Regions from separate parts of the [Micrococcus luteus] ATCC 49442 genome, predicted to be linked through region 2. Evidence: riboswitches for the same ligand, from Rfam matches in the RefSeq annotation. Region 2 holds a riboswitch; the other holds the start of a gene.
The links. Region 2 has a riboswitch for cyclic di-AMP ahead of GUV69_RS02650 (C40 family peptidase). Riboswitches for the same ligand answer to the same signal wherever they lie in the genome.

Region 1: linked by a shared signal. The riboswitch ahead of GUV69_RS10565 (M23 family metallopeptidase) and the one ahead of GUV69_RS02650 (C40 family peptidase) in region 2 are both predicted to bind cyclic di-AMP.

The regions. Positions count from the first base shown of each region.
Region 1 covers NZ_JAAAXP010000001.1:2,344,469-2,351,931, forward strand. The annotation lists gene GUV69_RS10555 (NlpC/P60 family protein) at 1-143, opposite strand, end outside; gene GUV69_RS10560 (C40 family peptidase) at 297-983, opposite strand; cyclic di-AMP (ydaO/yuaA leader) riboswitch at 1,054-1,218, opposite strand; gene GUV69_RS10565 (M23 family metallopeptidase) at 1,365-2,192, opposite strand; cyclic di-AMP (ydaO/yuaA leader) riboswitch at 2,196-2,407, opposite strand; gene GUV69_RS10570 (iron-dependent transcriptional repressor DtxR) at 2,601-3,293, opposite strand; gene serC (phosphoserine transaminase) at 3,568-4,698, shown strand; gene GUV69_RS10580 (MFS transporter) at 4,731-6,050, opposite strand; gene GUV69_RS10585 (DUF3027 domain-containing protein) at 6,096-6,710, opposite strand; gene GUV69_RS10590 (cold-shock protein) at 6,720-7,103, opposite strand; gene GUV69_RS10595 (hypothetical protein) at 7,364-7,463, shown strand, end outside.
Region 2 covers NZ_JAAAXP010000001.1:566,501-573,963, reverse strand. The annotation lists gene GUV69_RS02675 (DUF1810 domain-containing protein) at 1-252, opposite strand, end outside; gene GUV69_RS02670 (DNA alkylation repair protein) at 284-826, opposite strand; gene GUV69_RS02665 (TraR/DksA family transcriptional regulator) at 823-1,197, opposite strand; gene GUV69_RS02660 (cupin domain-containing protein) at 1,416-1,793, shown strand; gene GUV69_RS02655 (coiled-coil domain-containing protein) at 1,827-3,083, opposite strand; cyclic di-AMP (ydaO/yuaA leader) riboswitch at 3,334-3,504, shown strand; gene GUV69_RS02650 (C40 family peptidase) at 3,508-4,362, shown strand; gene GUV69_RS02645 (dienelactone hydrolase family protein) at 4,429-5,400, opposite strand; gene GUV69_RS02640 (ribonuclease Z) at 5,465-6,370, opposite strand; gene GUV69_RS02635 (globin domain-containing protein) at 6,500-7,463, shown strand, end outside.

The sequences.
Region 1 (7,463 bases), 1.8 Mb from region 2:
ACCAGGCCGGAGGCAGCAGCGATAACCGCGGCCTGGCGGCCCATGCCACCGGCGTTGTCGCCGACAGCCTTGGCAATGACAGCAAGCGAGTTGGTCTTGGTGACCTCGGCGCGGTGCCGTGCAACAGTTGCACGAGTAGTCATTAAAATTTCTCTCTTTCGTGTTCCTCAGGGCCTTTTGGGCAGCCCGAGGGCTGTGGACGCGCCGGCATCTTGGGGGCACGCCGGCACGCCCCGAACGGGGATTTTTTAAGGGTTTCTAGCGAAGAAACGGGGAGTTGATCCGGATAACCGGATTTAGCCCATGGTGTAGAAGGAGGACGATCCTGTTGCCGCAACCGCGTGCAGCAACGTGCCCTGCGACGGGTTCAGCGCGCTGATCATCATGCCGTTGCCGACGTAGATACCAACGTGCGCTCCACCGTTCTGCATCACCAGGTCACCCGGGGCCGGGGTTGCGGTGGGCCGCATCGCGGTCCAGGCATTGACGCGGGGAATGCTGATGCCGGCCTGGGCGTAAACCCACTGGGTGAAGCCGGAGCAGTCCCAGCCATTGGGAGAGGTGCCCCCCCAGACGTAAGGGCTGCCGATACCGGTGTACGCAATTGCTGCCAGGCCCGAACCTGCGGCTGCAGAAACAGTGTCCGCAAGCTTGGTCTCGGCTGCACCGGCAGCGGCGGTTTCCGTTTCAGCTGCCGCTTCGGCTGCTGTTTCGGAAGCCGTGGACTGTGCACGGACCGGTTCGATCTTCGGCGCCGGCGTGGTCTCGACCACAATGCGCTCGAAGGAAACCGTGGCCGTGGGCGCGGCAGTGACGGCAAGCGCAGTCTGCGTTGAACCGGACTCGGTGGAGGCGGACACACCTGCAGTGGTGTCCGCGGCGTTGGCCGGAAGCCCCATGGTCAGGATCAGACCTGACGCAGCTGCGATGACAGCAGCCTGGCGACCTACGGTCCCGGCGTTTGCACTAACAGCCTTGGACACGGAGCCCAAGGGGTTGGTGCGAACCGTTTGCGCGCGGTGGCGCGCAGAATTATGGCGTGAAGACACGAAGGTAGCCTCTCCCAATGCCTGCGAGGTGAGCTGTCGGATTCGGATGGGAGTCACCCGGCCGCGCCGCTTCCTGGGAAGCTTTGCGACTTAACCCCAAGGCCTTCAGGATCGAAGACCAAAATTGGTTCCCCCGCCCCTGCCAGACGAATTCATGCGAACGGACCTTGAGCGGTGGCAGAGCTAGGCAATCCACTCAAGAACGTCAACTTCGGAAAAGTTGACGCGCTTTAGACGTTACAGCAGTTCAGAGCCAATGTCACATTCAGGTCACGGCAGGTCTCGGTGAATTGAGAGCTAGCGCTCATTTTGCGCTTAGAGCCAGCCTGTGGGGTCAACAACTTCGCCGTTGACCTGGACTTCAAAGTGGAGGTGGCAGCCCGTGGAGGCCCCCGTGGTGCCGCTGAGGGCCACGACATCGCCGCGGGTCACTGTCTGGCCTGTGCTGACCGTTGCGGACGACAGGTGGTTGTACGTGGTCTCCAGGCCGTTGCCATGGTCCACCACTACCCGGTTGCCGCCGCCGTACTGGTGCCAGCCGACGAACGTCACGGTGCCACTGGCAGCAGCCAGCACCGACGTACCGCACTGGGCCATGAAGTCCTGGCCGCGGTGGAAGTCCCCGGACCCGCCCGTGATGGGGCTGATCCGGAATCCGAACGGTGACGCCGTGGAAAGTTCTGCGAGCGGTGCGCCCAGGCTGCCCGCGGAGGCCGCAGGCGTAATGGAGCCGGCAGACTGCGCACTCAGCAACTGCTTGAGCTTGCCGTCGGGGTCACCCTCCGTCACAACTGAGGAGCGGCTGAAGTCGATCTGAGCCGCTGCTTCAGCGGAAATCTCGGGCTGCGGGGTTGCGGAAACCGCGGCGACGGACTGGCCGGGCTGCTGGTCGGCCATCACCGGACCCGTGACCGGAACCGTCACAGTGAGGGCCAGGCCAGTGGCCGCGAGGGCAATTCCGGCTTTCTGGCCAATACCGCTGGCGGCCGCAAAATCGGTCATCTGCCTGAACGCGCCACGCCGCTGACGCCGCGCTGCGCGCTGTACGTCGCGTGGCCTCTCCGCGGAAAATTCCTCGGCAGCCCGCGGCGCCGAAGCGGGGCCTGCCGCCCGGCGGCGGCCCCTGGAGTATTGCGTGGTCAAGAATGTTCCTCTCTGGATAGCCTGCGAAGTTAGCTGTCGGATTCGGGTCAGAGAGTTCAAAGACCCGGTCCGCCGTGGCAAGCATTTGGCGCAGGGGTATCCCGGGAGATTCTTTCGCTGGAAAGGCTTGCTGCTGACGGACTTCACCCCAAGGCAGCTTTTTGACTGCCGGTTGTGGTTCCTCCGCCTCTGCCAGTTGGTGACTTTGCACCTGATCCGCTGGCAGAGCTCGGCTCCGGATCAGGTAACGCTTTTATATCGAAGCTTGGCTTAAACTATATGCGACGAAGCGGGGAGGTAACAATTCCGTTATCTTTTGCGGAATCCGCGATGATCCGCTAGCGCGGCCCTGGAGCGGCGCTCTGGACCGCCGGGCAGCGGGGACATGACGTCCGTCAGGCGGGTCCTCTAGCGGACAGAAACGAAGACGTGCGCAGCCACTTCGGGAGGGAGCTCAAGCGCACCCTCAATGCCGGGAACCCGCACGGAAATGTACTCCCCGACGCGTTCCAGGGAAACGGAGGCACCCGGCCGAATCCCGCCTTCATCCAGCTGCACAAGCAACTCAGGTTCTACCTGGATGGGTTCTGCCAGCCGGTTCACCGTCACGCTCGATGTTGGCCCGTAGCCCAGCATGGCCTCTACGAGATTAATCACACCGGCGTCCGGAACGGAGGATGTTCCGCCCAGCGCTGCCAAGCCGGGGATGGGATTGCCGTAAGGAGATTCAGTGGGGTGGTCGAGCAGTTCATAGATGCGCCGCTCAACGCGCTCGCTCATCACATGCTCCCAGCGGCAGGCTTCGTCGTGGACGTAAGCCCAGTCCAGGCCGATGACATCAGCCAGGAGGCGCTCAGCGAGCCGGTGCTTGCGCATGACCTCGGTGGCCCGCTTGCGCCCTGTCCCGGTCAGTTCCAGATGGCGGTCGCCGGAGACCACAACCAGTCCGTCGCGCTCCATCCGGCCGATGGTTTGGGACACCGTGGGTCCGGAGTGCCGCAGCCGCTCGGCGATGCGGGCGCGAAGGGCAACGATGTTCTCTTCTTCAAGCTCCAAAATGGTTCGAAGATACATCTCCGTGGTATCGATCAGATCCGTCATCCAGCTCAGCTCCTCGAGCGCAGTACCTAGCGTTGTCCCACCGTATCGCGTCCCAGCCGCGTCGAGGTCCGGTGAAAAGCTTAGCCTATTTTGAATTTGTCCGGATAATCCCGCAGGGTGCAGATCGTCTCGTTGATTGGACTATGACGGTGCCGGTTCCCGCCCGTTCTTCTGTTTCAGGCAGAATAAAAGCGGCCCTCGTTGCAGTCGTTGCTGACTGCCGGCCACCCCACCGTCCCGGACGCCAACATGTCCACGCCGAATTGGAGCCCTTGTGAGCGAAACCAGCATCACTATTCCTGCCGACCTCCTGCCCAAGGACGGACGCTTCGGCGCGGGACCATCCAAGGTCAGGCCGGAGCAGCTTGAAGCACTCCAGGCGGCATCCCGGACCATCCTGGGTACCTCACACCGCCAGGCGCCCGTCAAGAACCTTGTGGGTTCGGTCCGCGAGGGCCTGAGCCAGTTCTTCCGCGCCCCGGAGGGCTACGAGGTTGTCCTGGGCGTCGGCGGCTCCACTGCCTTCTGGGACGTTGCAGCATTTGGCCTGGTGGAGAAGAAGGCCCAGCACCTGTCCTTCGGCGAGTTCGGCTCCAAGTTCGCCGCAGCCACCAACAATGCCCCCTTCGTGGACGCGTCCTCCATCATCAATTCCGAGCCCGGCACCCGCCCGGCGGCCCGGGCCGAAGCCGGCGTTGACGTGTACGCCTGGCCGCAGAACGAGACCTCCACCGGCGTCGCAGCTCCGGTCAAGCGTGTTGAGGGTGCCGATGCCGGCGCCCTGGTACTGGTGGACGCCACCTCCGCGGCCGGCGGCCTGGACGTGGACGTTGCCGAGACGGACGTCTACTACTTCGCACCGCAGAAGAACTTCGCTTCCGACGGCGGCCTCTGGCTGGGCCTGTTCTCCCCCGCCGCTCTGGAACGCGCGGCGCGGATCAAGGCCAGCGGCCGCTGGATCCCGGACTTCCTGGACCTTCAGACCGCGATCGATAACTCGAAGCTGAACCAGACCTACAACACCCCTTCCCTGACCACGCTGGTAACGCTGGACAACCAGGTGCAGTGGCTGAACGCCAACGGCGGCCTGGACTTCGCCAGCAAGCGCACGGCCGACTCTGCGGGCCGGATCTACGCCTGGGCGGAGGCGTCAGAGTTCGCCACCCCGTACGTGGCGAAGGCTGAAGAGCGCTCCAACGTCATCGCCACCATCGACTTCGATGACTCGATCGATGCCGCGGCCATCGCCAAGGTCCTGCGTGCCAATGGCGTGGTGGACACCGAGCCTTACCGCAAGCTGGGCCGCAACCAGCTCCGGATCGCCACGTTTGTCGCCATCGAACCGGACGACGTTTCAGCCTTGCTGGCCAGCATCGACTACGTGGTGGGCGAGCTGCGCAAGTAATCCCCCGCGCTCAGCGCGCTGCACCGGCAGCGTCAGCGTCCGACGGCGTCGTCCGGGTCTTCTTCCCGGGCGGCGCCGTTTGTGTTGTCCCCCAGCCGGGAGACAACACGAAACTGGCGCAGGCCGCGGGCCCGCCGGTCGAAGGCGAGCCGGAGCTGCCTGGCGCGGATGATCCACACCATGCCGATCAGCGCCGCAATGATCCCGGAAGCGGCGGCCACGCCCAACGACCAGCGGGCACCTGCCACGTTGGCCACCCAACCCACCAGCGGCGCCCCGATGGGTGTTCCGCCCATAAAAATGGCCATGTACAAGGCCATGACCCGGCCCCGCATGACGGGATCGGTGGTGGTCTGGACATAGCCGTTGGCACTGGTCATCATGGTGATGGCGAACAGCCCCACCGGTACCAGCGCAACGCCGAACCAGAAATAGTTTGGCGCCAGCGCCGCGAGACCGGAGGTCACGCCAAAGGCAGCGGCCGCGCCGAAGATCATCCGCAGCCTGGGCTTCCCGCGGCCGGCGGACAGCAGCGCCCCCGCCACCGAGCCGATGGCCATGATCGAATTCATAAGTCCGAACGCGCTGGCATCGAGGCCGAATTCCGTCCCCACCATGGCCGCGATGAACAGCACGAAGTTCAGCCCCAGGGTTCCCACAATGAAGACGGCCACCAGGACCACCACAATGTCCGGCCGGAACCGCACATAGCGCAGGCCCTCCCTGATCCGCCCCTTACCCGGCGCTGCGCGGGGAAGCTGCCGCAAGGTCGCCGTCGGGATCTTCCACAGGCTCAGGAGCATGGCAAGGAACGTGGCGGTGTTGATCAGGAACACCCAGCCCGGCCCCACGGCCACCGTCAGGATTCCTGCCACCGCCGGACCGATCATGCGGGCCACATTGAAGGAGGCGCTGTTCAGTGCCACGGCGTTGGGCAGGTAGTCGTCCTGCACAAGCTCTGAAACGAAGGTCTGGCGTACGGGGGCGTCGAGCGCGGACACCATGCCCAGCAGCAGGGCAAAGCCATAGACATGCCACAACTGCCCGGCGCCGAGGACTACCAGGACACCAAGCCCCGTGCTCAGGAGGGCCATCACGGACTGGGTCATGATCAGCAGCTGCTTGCGGCTGTAACGGTCCGCCACGAGACCGGCGACGGGGGCAAGGAAGAGCTGCGGTCCCAACTGGAGCGCCATGGTGATGCCCATGGCGCCCGCGTCGTGATCGGTGAGGTGATCGAAAACCAGCCAGTCCTGGGCGGTCCGCTGCATCCAGGTCCCGATGTTGGAGACCAGCGCGCCGATGAACCAGATCCGGTAATTGAGGATGTGCAGGGATTTGAAGGTGGACATCACTGCCGCCTTACGTGGTGGTCACCCTGCGCCTGTACCAACGTGCTAGTCAGCCTCGGATGCTGGTTCGTCTTCCTCGGGATCAGGTTCCGCGGACACGTCATCCTCGTCCGCAGGGCGGGCCGCGTCGGCGTCGGCATCTGTGTCGGCCTCGGCGTCGGCGTCGGCATCTGTGTCGGCCTCGGCGTCGGCTGCGGGAAGCTGATCTTCTTCCGCATCGCGGGCATCCTCAGGACGAACACGTTCGGCCCATGGCACCCACTCCGGGGACAGGATGGAGTCCTCGGACGGGAGGAGTCCGAGCTCGCTGATGGTGACAACCTTCGAACGGGAGTTCCGGGTCAGTACCGCGTACCACTGCCAGCCCTGGTAACCGGCCAGCTTTGATTCGAAAAGGTGCGTGACCAGGCGCTCCCCTTCGCTTTTGGCCGCGATGTGGGCGCCGATATCCGCCGGGGCCGTAATGCCTTCGACGGCGGCGCGGGCCACATCTACGGCCGCCGCCAGGAAGGCATCGGGTTTGCCGGTCCGCCATACGGGCACGCCCGCTCGGCGCTTTGCTGCAGGCTTGGCGGCTGTCTGCTCCGCCGCAGGTGCCGGCGCGCTTGTTGATGGCTGTTCCGCTGCCGTGGTGCCCTGCTGTTCAGCTTCCTGGTTCATCAGCAAGGCCTAAACGTCCAGCTCGTCGGCAACCTTACGCAGTGCCGCCGCGATGGCTTTGCCCTTGTTGCCTTCCGGGTACTTGCCCGCGGACAGGGTCCCCGACAGGTTGTCCAGGACGCTGACCAGGTCCTGGACCAGCGGGGCGAGGTCGCGTGCGCTGGGCCGTTTGGCCTTGGCGATGGAGGGCGTCTTGTCCAGGACCCGCAGGCCCAATGCCTGGGCGCCCTTGCGCCCGTCGGCGACGCCGAACTCAACGCGGGTGCCGGCCTTCAGCTCCGTGACGCCTTCAGGCAGCGAGGATTTGGGCAGGAAAACTTCCTGGCCGTCTTCGCCTGCGAGGAAGCCGAAGCCCTTTTCTTTGTCATACCACTTGACCTTGCCGGTAGGCACGTAATCAACCTTCTTCGTTCTGACGTCTTCTGACACGGCCTGCAGGCACCGCATCCGCACTGTTATGCGGGTTCAGGGAATGACTGCGACGGACCGTGTTGGTCTGTTCCTTCAAGGTTATCCTGCCGGGGACCGATTCCTGCTTTATGGCCCCCCGCCATGCCCGTCGCGGCCCGGGCCAAAACCCTGCAAAGCGGCGGTAGCCGCGGCGGTCCGGCAGTGACGGACCGCCGCGGCGCCCGCCTGTTAGCGTTACGTGCATGACACCCTCGCGTTACCGGCGCCCACTGATGATCTGTGCAGCTATTGTCGCCATCCTTTCCCTTGGCGCGGTGGGAGCCGTGATGGCGCTGGCTTTCG
Region 2 (7,463 bases):
TATTGCCGTGCTGCACTCGAGCAGCCGCGGCCCCAGGACGTCATGCTCCAAGTACGCCTGTGCCTCGGCGAGGGAGGAGATGGCGTACTTCCGGGACGTGGGGCTGCTGCCGAGGCCTGCAATCTGCGGAAAGACGAACCACATCCAGTGGCCCCTCTTGTCGCCGATTTGCAGCTCGGACAGTGCCTGTTGGTATGTTCCTCCGCTGTCTTGGGCCTCAACGAAGCGTTCCATGTTGAAGGGGTGTTCCATGTGCGTCTCCTTGTCGTCGGCGTGCGTGGTCTCAGGCGGTGCGTGGCCGGGCAGTTCCAGCGGTGATCCCATCGATCAGGGCCGCCGCGTGGCGGACCCAGGGGTCAGGGTCATCGTGCCAGCGCGCCATCACCACGGCGGCCCGCTGGCGGTCGGCACCATCGAGCGCTGCAAGCAGGGGAATAACGACGTCGGCGGTCAGGGGGTTCACCAGCTCGGCAGTGTGTGCCGACCGGATAAAACCCTCCAGCCGGGTCAGGTCGGAGTGGCGAAGCAGTGCCGCCCGTGACTGCAGCAGGACCACGGCGGCGAGCCGGCGCTCATAAACGGGCCGGCGGCCGGGACCCGGCTGTCCCCAGAGGCGCGATGCCAGCGCTGTCACGTCGTCGTGGCCTAGGCCTTTGAACTTCCTGCCGGCGTCCCGGATGGTTCCCCGCACAGCCCCCACAGACGACCCGTAGGAACCCAGTGTGCCGCCCAGGCGGGATTCCACTTCCTCAGCCCGGTACCAGGCGCCCTCGTTCTGCAGGGTGGCGTCGATAAAACCTGCAGCGTCCTGGACTGTCTGGTTCATGGGTGCCCGTACCGGTCCCGGCGCCCGGCTGCGGCGTGCTCAATGCAGTACGGCGTCCACGGGCGCGCCTCCAGGCGGCCCTCGGCGATCGGCCGGCCGCAGACGGCACACATCCCATACGTGCCCTCGGAAATTCTCTGCAGCGCGGATTCAACCTCAGCCAGCCCGGCGCTGCTCTGATCCAGCAGTGCCGAGGCCTGGGACAGCTCGAAGGCTATGGTGGCACCCTCCGGATCATGTTCATCGTCAACATTGGAATCCTGGCGGGCGGCATTGGCCGACGAGATGTCCGCGCGGAGGGCCGGAAGCAGCGCCAGTTTCCTGCCGCGCTCTTCCTCCAGCAGGACCCGGAACCGTTCGAAGTCAGCCATGGGAAAAGCCTAACGCGGCCCCGTCCGCCGTTCTCCCATCCTGTGCCGCAAACGATCGCGCGCCCGCGAAAGTGCCCGCGGAAGCGCCGGCGGAAATTGGGGATCGACAAGCGTCCCGCCACGGAGCATGCTGGCACTCGTAAGAGCCGCAGATACCGTCTGGCAGCCAGGGACAGGCGGCGGGCAAGCGCACCATCCCAGGAAAAGGTCGGCACACCATGCCTATAAACCACGTCAACCAGCTGGCATCGAAATCCCATGACGCTCCCGACGAGAAGCGCCGCCCGGACAAAACAGAAGTGGACGTCGTCAACCTCGGCGATTACACCATTGGCCGGTTTACGTTCCAGCCCGGCTGGCGCTGGTCGGAGTGCATCAAGCCGGTGGTGAAAACCGAATCGTGCCAGAACAGCCATGTGGGGTACTGCGTGTCCGGGGCCCTTGCGGTAAAAACCGAAGACAGCCAGATCAATATCAGCGCCGGTGATTCGTACACCATCCCGCCCGGCCATGACGCCTGGGTAGACGGCGACCAGCCATTCGTCGGCATCGAATTCCTCAGCGCTGCGGAGTTCGCCAAGCCGGCCGGCGGCTGAGCGCGGCCGGGATCGGTCGGCGGCGGGAGGCGGTCAGTACCAGTTCCTGATTATCGAGTGGTTCCACGCGGCGCAAGGTGAATTGTAGCGGTCAAGGATATAGGCGAGTCCCCAGTCCACCTGGGTCCGGTAGCTGGTGAGCCAGTCGCTTCCCGCGCTCGCATACTTACTGGCCGGCAGCGCCTGGGCGATGCCGTACGCACCTGAGTCCGGGTTGGTGGCCGTGGTCAGCCAGTTGGATTCCTTCGTCCAGAGCTGCGCCAGGCACTGGAACTGGTCCTGGCCCCACCCGTAGGCGGACAGCCTCCCGGCAGCGTAGCTCCTGGCGCCTGCGGGGTCGTTGACCCCGCCGCCCGGAACAGAGGGGACGACGACGGGCGGCGGCTTCGGCGTCGGACTTTCAGCAGGAGGTGCCGGGGCAGGCACTCCGGGAGCAGGATTCTGCGGGGCAGGGGCGGCCGGGGCTGGCTTCGCCGGGGTCTGGGCCGCTGCGGTCGCTGCCTGGCGGCGTGCCTGCTCTTCCGCCGCCGCACGCTTTGCCGCCTGCGACACTTCGAAGGCTGCCAGCGCGGCCTGACCCTGACGGAACTCACCCTCCACTGCAGCCGTTGTTCCCTTGAGCGAGGCGAGCTGGGCGGTGAGTTCGGTGCTGCGTTCCTGTTGCTCCGCGACCTGCTGCGACATCGCCTGCTGGGCCGACCGGGCTGCGGCCAGCTTCGTTTGCGCTTCCCCGGCCAGCCGTTCGCGTTCGGCTTTGGCCGCGCGCTCCTGGCCGGCGAGCGCCTCCGCCGCCTTCTCAGCCTCTGCTGATTTGTGGACCAGGGACGCCGTCCTGTCGCTGACGATCCGGACGATGTTCAGCCCGTGCATGCTGTTGGTCTGCACGGCGTCGAGCGCCACGAAGAACCCGATGTTTGTCCCGCCGGTCTTGTACGACTGTGCTGCGAGCGCACCAATTTCCTTCTTATGACGGGTTGCATCCTCCTGCGCACGGGCCACCTGCGCGGCCAGGGCATCCACCCTCGAACTGACCGCCTGAAGCTCAGCCCCGGTCACCGCATACTCGGCGGCGGCGGTGACGGCGGCATTTCCGAGGGCTTCGGACCGGGTCTGCAATCCGCCCAGCAGGTCGCCAATCCTGGCGACTTCCGCTGCGGTGCCGGCCTCGGTTTGCCTGGCTTTCTCCACGTCCTGCCATGAGGGGTATCCATCGGGCGGGGTGTCGGCTGCCGCGTATGCATGCGTGCCGCATAACGAACCGGCGACGGCCAGTACGAGGACTGCGGCCACTGCGGACGGCCGCCTGTTTTGTGGGATCGGACACATAGTTGGTGAGCTTACCGGGCATATATCGGTTTCGGGGCCTGACCTGCGATGCTATTACCACAACCAGGAAAAATTGCTGGCACCTTCAAGCGTGTTTTGGCCCTACATTCCGTTATCGGAATGTGACATTTGGGAAAACCAGCGGCTATGGTCGTTCGGTGCCCTGGTTCAAAGCCAGGACATTCCCGTCAGTATGCCGAGCCCTGCCGCTGACCCGGGATCCCAGCGCAATTGAACTGGCAGGGACGGGGGAACCACATTTTCACGGCTTCAGCTGAGGCCTTGGGGTTAAGTCGTTTGCGTCCCGTCCTGCACGGTGGCGCACGGCCGGGTGTCTCCGACCCGAACCCGACAGCTCACCCCGCAGGCATGGGAGAGGCAATCAACCATGTCCAAGAAGTACACTGCCGCACGCCATCGTGCCGCCACCACCCCTACTACGTCCCTTGCCCTGACGATCGGACGGCCGGCCCTTGTTGTCGCCGCCGCTTCAGGCCTGTTTTTCGGTTTCAGCGCTCCGGCACACGCCGGGGTCAGCGGACCGGACAACTCCGGCACGGGTAACGTTCAGGCACAGTCCAGCGCACCGGTAGCAGCCGTCGCTCCGGCCCCGGCCCCCGCAACGGCCAATGTCCACACCGTCGTCTCCGGCGACACGCTGGGCGAGATCTCTGCCGCCAACGGCGTAGCCCTCAACGATGTCCTGGCCGCCAATGGCCTGGCGCTGTCCTCGATCATTTACCCGGGCGACCAGATCCAGATCCCCGCCGCCGGTCAGGCAGCCCCGGCAGCCGCACCGGCACCGGCAGCCGCCCCGGCACCGGCAGCACCCGCAGCCCCGGCAGCCGCCCCGGCTGCTCCCGCCAACACCGGCATCCAGCTGGCGTCAACCTCCGCACCGGTTCAGGCTCCCGCCCCTGTCCAGGCCCCGACCGGCGCTGCCGGCTCGGCAATCCTGGCCGCGGCCTACGGCCAGCTCGGAGTACAGCAGGACTGCACCGCCATGGTGGAGAAGGCCCTTCGCTCGGTCGGTAAGAGCGTTGGAGACCTGGCCCCGGGCCAGTTCTACCAGTACGGCAGCGTTGTTGGCTCGCCTGCCCCGGGTGACCTTGTCATCACTGCCGGTCACGTTGGCGTCTTCGCCGGCAACGGCCAGGTTGTCAGCGGCGGCGTGGACGGTTTTAAGACCGAGGTCCACTCCATCAGCTGGCTCCAGGGCGCTTCCTTCGTCCGCGTAGCGTGACCCCAGGCCGTTGGACGGCGGCGGTCGGCACACAGCCGCCCGCCGCCGTCGGCCGCTGCTGCATCCTCAGACGTGCTGCCCAAACCAGGACAGCGTGTCATTCCACGCAGCGGTCGCCTGGGCCTCGTTATAGCGTTCCCCGGTGTCATTGTGGAAAGCGTGGTCCACGCCCGGGTAGACGATGAGCTGATGCGTCACAGTGGTGGCGGCCAAGGCATCGCGGAGGGCCGGCATCGCGCCGGTGATCCGCTGGTCCAGTTCGGCGTACACCCCGAATGCGGCAGCTTTGATGGCCGGCACCTTGTTCAGGTCCGGAGCCGGACCATAAAACGCTGCGGTGGCTTTCAGGCCTGGCAGCTCGGTAGCCGCCTGCCAGGTAATGCCGCCGCCGAAACAGTATCCGTTCATGGCAATGCGTCCGGACTCCACGAAGTCCTGGGCCTGGAGGTAATCAAAGGCTGCCGCGAAGTCGCCTACATGACGGGCCGCCCCTGCCTTGGTCAGCGCCCCCGAAACGGCGTCCGAATCGAGGCTGGCAGTTCCCCCTTCCCTGCTCAGGAGGTCCAGGGCCAGCGCGGTATACCCTGCCTTCGCGAACCGGCGCGCCACGTCCTGGATGTGCGGTGTCAGCCCGCGGTTCTCGTGGCAGACCAGCACGGCCGGACCTGCTCCGCCGGAGTCCGGCCGCGCGAGGTAACCGCTGATGTCGGTTCCGCCCGCAGCCAACCGGACTGTCGCCGTCGTTAGCCCTGCAGCGCCTTCGGGAACGGACAACGGGCTCTTCGCCCCCGGCACAGGTCCCGTCGATGCGGTGGCAGTGCCTGTCGTGGAACCCGAGGGCGTGGGCATTGGGTCTGTGCTGCGCGGGACTTCCTCCGGTGTGCACCCCACCAGCAGCATCGCTGCGGACGCCGCTGCCATGCTGCCCATGATGAAGGCTACGCGGCGGGTAAACGTGCGGTGTGTCATCTCACCGGCACGGTAGTCGTCGAAGAATTCCTCAATCAGGTACCGCTCAAACTTTCCAAGCTGGACCATGGCCGGCCTCCTCGCGTGAGGCTAACATCCTGCTCCGAACCAGGCTGTCCCGCAAGGGGTCGCCTTACTGGCCTGCGCCGGGCGCCTGCCGCCGGTTCGGAAACGGTATCCGGTCCAGGTCGTTGGCTGCGATCACGGCTGCACGGCCCGAGCGCTCCCGCGCCTGCTCCTCGAGCCCGGTGACATCGTCGCCGTAGCGCGAGGAGAAGTGGGTAAGGATAAGCGTCCCGACGGCGGCGCTGGCCGCCAGCTCCCCGGCCTGCCCGGCGGTGAGGTGCGAGTACTGAGTTGCGAGCCCGCCGTCGTCGTTACTGAACGTGGACTCCGCAACCAGCAAATCCACGCGGTCAGCCAGTTCCCCGGCACCGGCGCACGGTGCGGTGTCCATAACAAATGCGAAGCTCTGCCCCCGCCGCGGAACGCTTACATCCTCCAGCCGGACGCTGCCCAGAACCCCGTTACGCTGCAGGCGGCCCACGTCTGCGCCGTGAACTCCGGCCGCCGCGAGCCTGTCCGGCAGGAGGCTGCGGCCATTAGGTTCATCCAGCCTGTAGCCGTAGGTTTCAATGCGGTGCTTCAGCGGACGGACCTGAAGGCCCGGCGCTACCGTGCCGGCGCTGCCGTGCGGGTGCAGCCTAAGGTCGATCCCGGGGGTGCTGACGGACACGAGGGCGCGGACCATATCCTCTCCAGAAGCCGGATAGTGCAGGTGGACCGGGTGGGCCACACCGTCCAGGGCCATCCTCGAAAGCACTCCCGGCAGCCCGAAGCAATGGTCACCGTGCACATGGGTCAGGCAGATCCGCGTGATCTGCGTGGCAGGCACGCCGGCGTGGATCATCTGGCGTTGTGTTCCCTCGCCGGGGTCAAAGAGCAGGCCCTCACCGTCCCACCGCAGCACGTAGCCGTTGTGATTGCGTGTCCGTGTGGGGACCTGGGAGGCTGTGCCGAGGGCAATGAACTCACGCATGAAACCGAGTGTCCCATTGCGGTCCGGCTATCACCATAAGTCCCTTCTCCGAACCTTGCCTGACTGCTAAATTGTGACGGCCAAGCCGGACCACAGCTGGTTCAGCCGGTCACCACGGAAGGACACATTATGCTCTCGGACACTTCCCGCCCCGTCATCCAGGCAACGCTGCCTGTGGTGGGGGAAAACATCGAAGAAATTGCCAAACGGTTCTACAAGCACATGTTTGACGCGAGGCCGGACCTGCTCGATGGCCTGTTCAACCGGGGAAACCAGGCCGACGGCCGTCAGCAACAGGCCCTGGCCGGGTCTATTGCCGCCTTCGCAACCTACCTCATCGAAAAGCCGGACCAGCTGCCCGATCATCTGCTGTCCAGGGTTGCCCACAAGCACGTCTCTCTGGGCCTGAGCCCGGACCAGTACCAGATTGTTCATGACCATCTGTTCTGGGCCATCGTGGATGTGCTCGGTGATGCTGTCACGCCGGAGGTTGCGGCCGCCTGGGATGAGGTTTATTGGCTGATGGGGAACATGCTGATCAACAAGGAACGCGGCCTCTACGGCGCGGTGCACCTCTCGCCGGAGACCATCTGGCGGACCTGGCGTGTGGCCCAGCGCATCCAGGAGACACCGGATGTGGTCACCTTTGTTGTGGAACGGACCGACGAACGGGACGTCAAGCCCTCGCTGCCCGGGCAGTACGTCACCATCAAAATGCTGATGAAGGACGGTGTCCACCAGCCGCGCCAGTACAGCCTGACGCGCGCCGACGACGGGCAGCACCGGCAGTTCGCAGTCAAGAGGGTCCACGGACTCGCCACACCCGACGGCGAGATGTCCAACCTGCTGCACAACGACGTCAAGGTGGGCGACGAAGTGGTTCTCTCTGCCCCGTTCGGCGACGTCGTGCTTGAGTACACTGACCGGCCGGTGGTCATGGCCAGCGCCGGCATCGGCATCACGCCCATGGCCGGGATGCTCTCGCACCTCGTGAAGGCAGGTTCCCAGCGGCACGTGATGCTCCTGCATGCCGACGACAGTCCGGAGTCTTTCCCCCTCCGCCAGCAGGTGACCGAGGACATCGGCCTCCTGT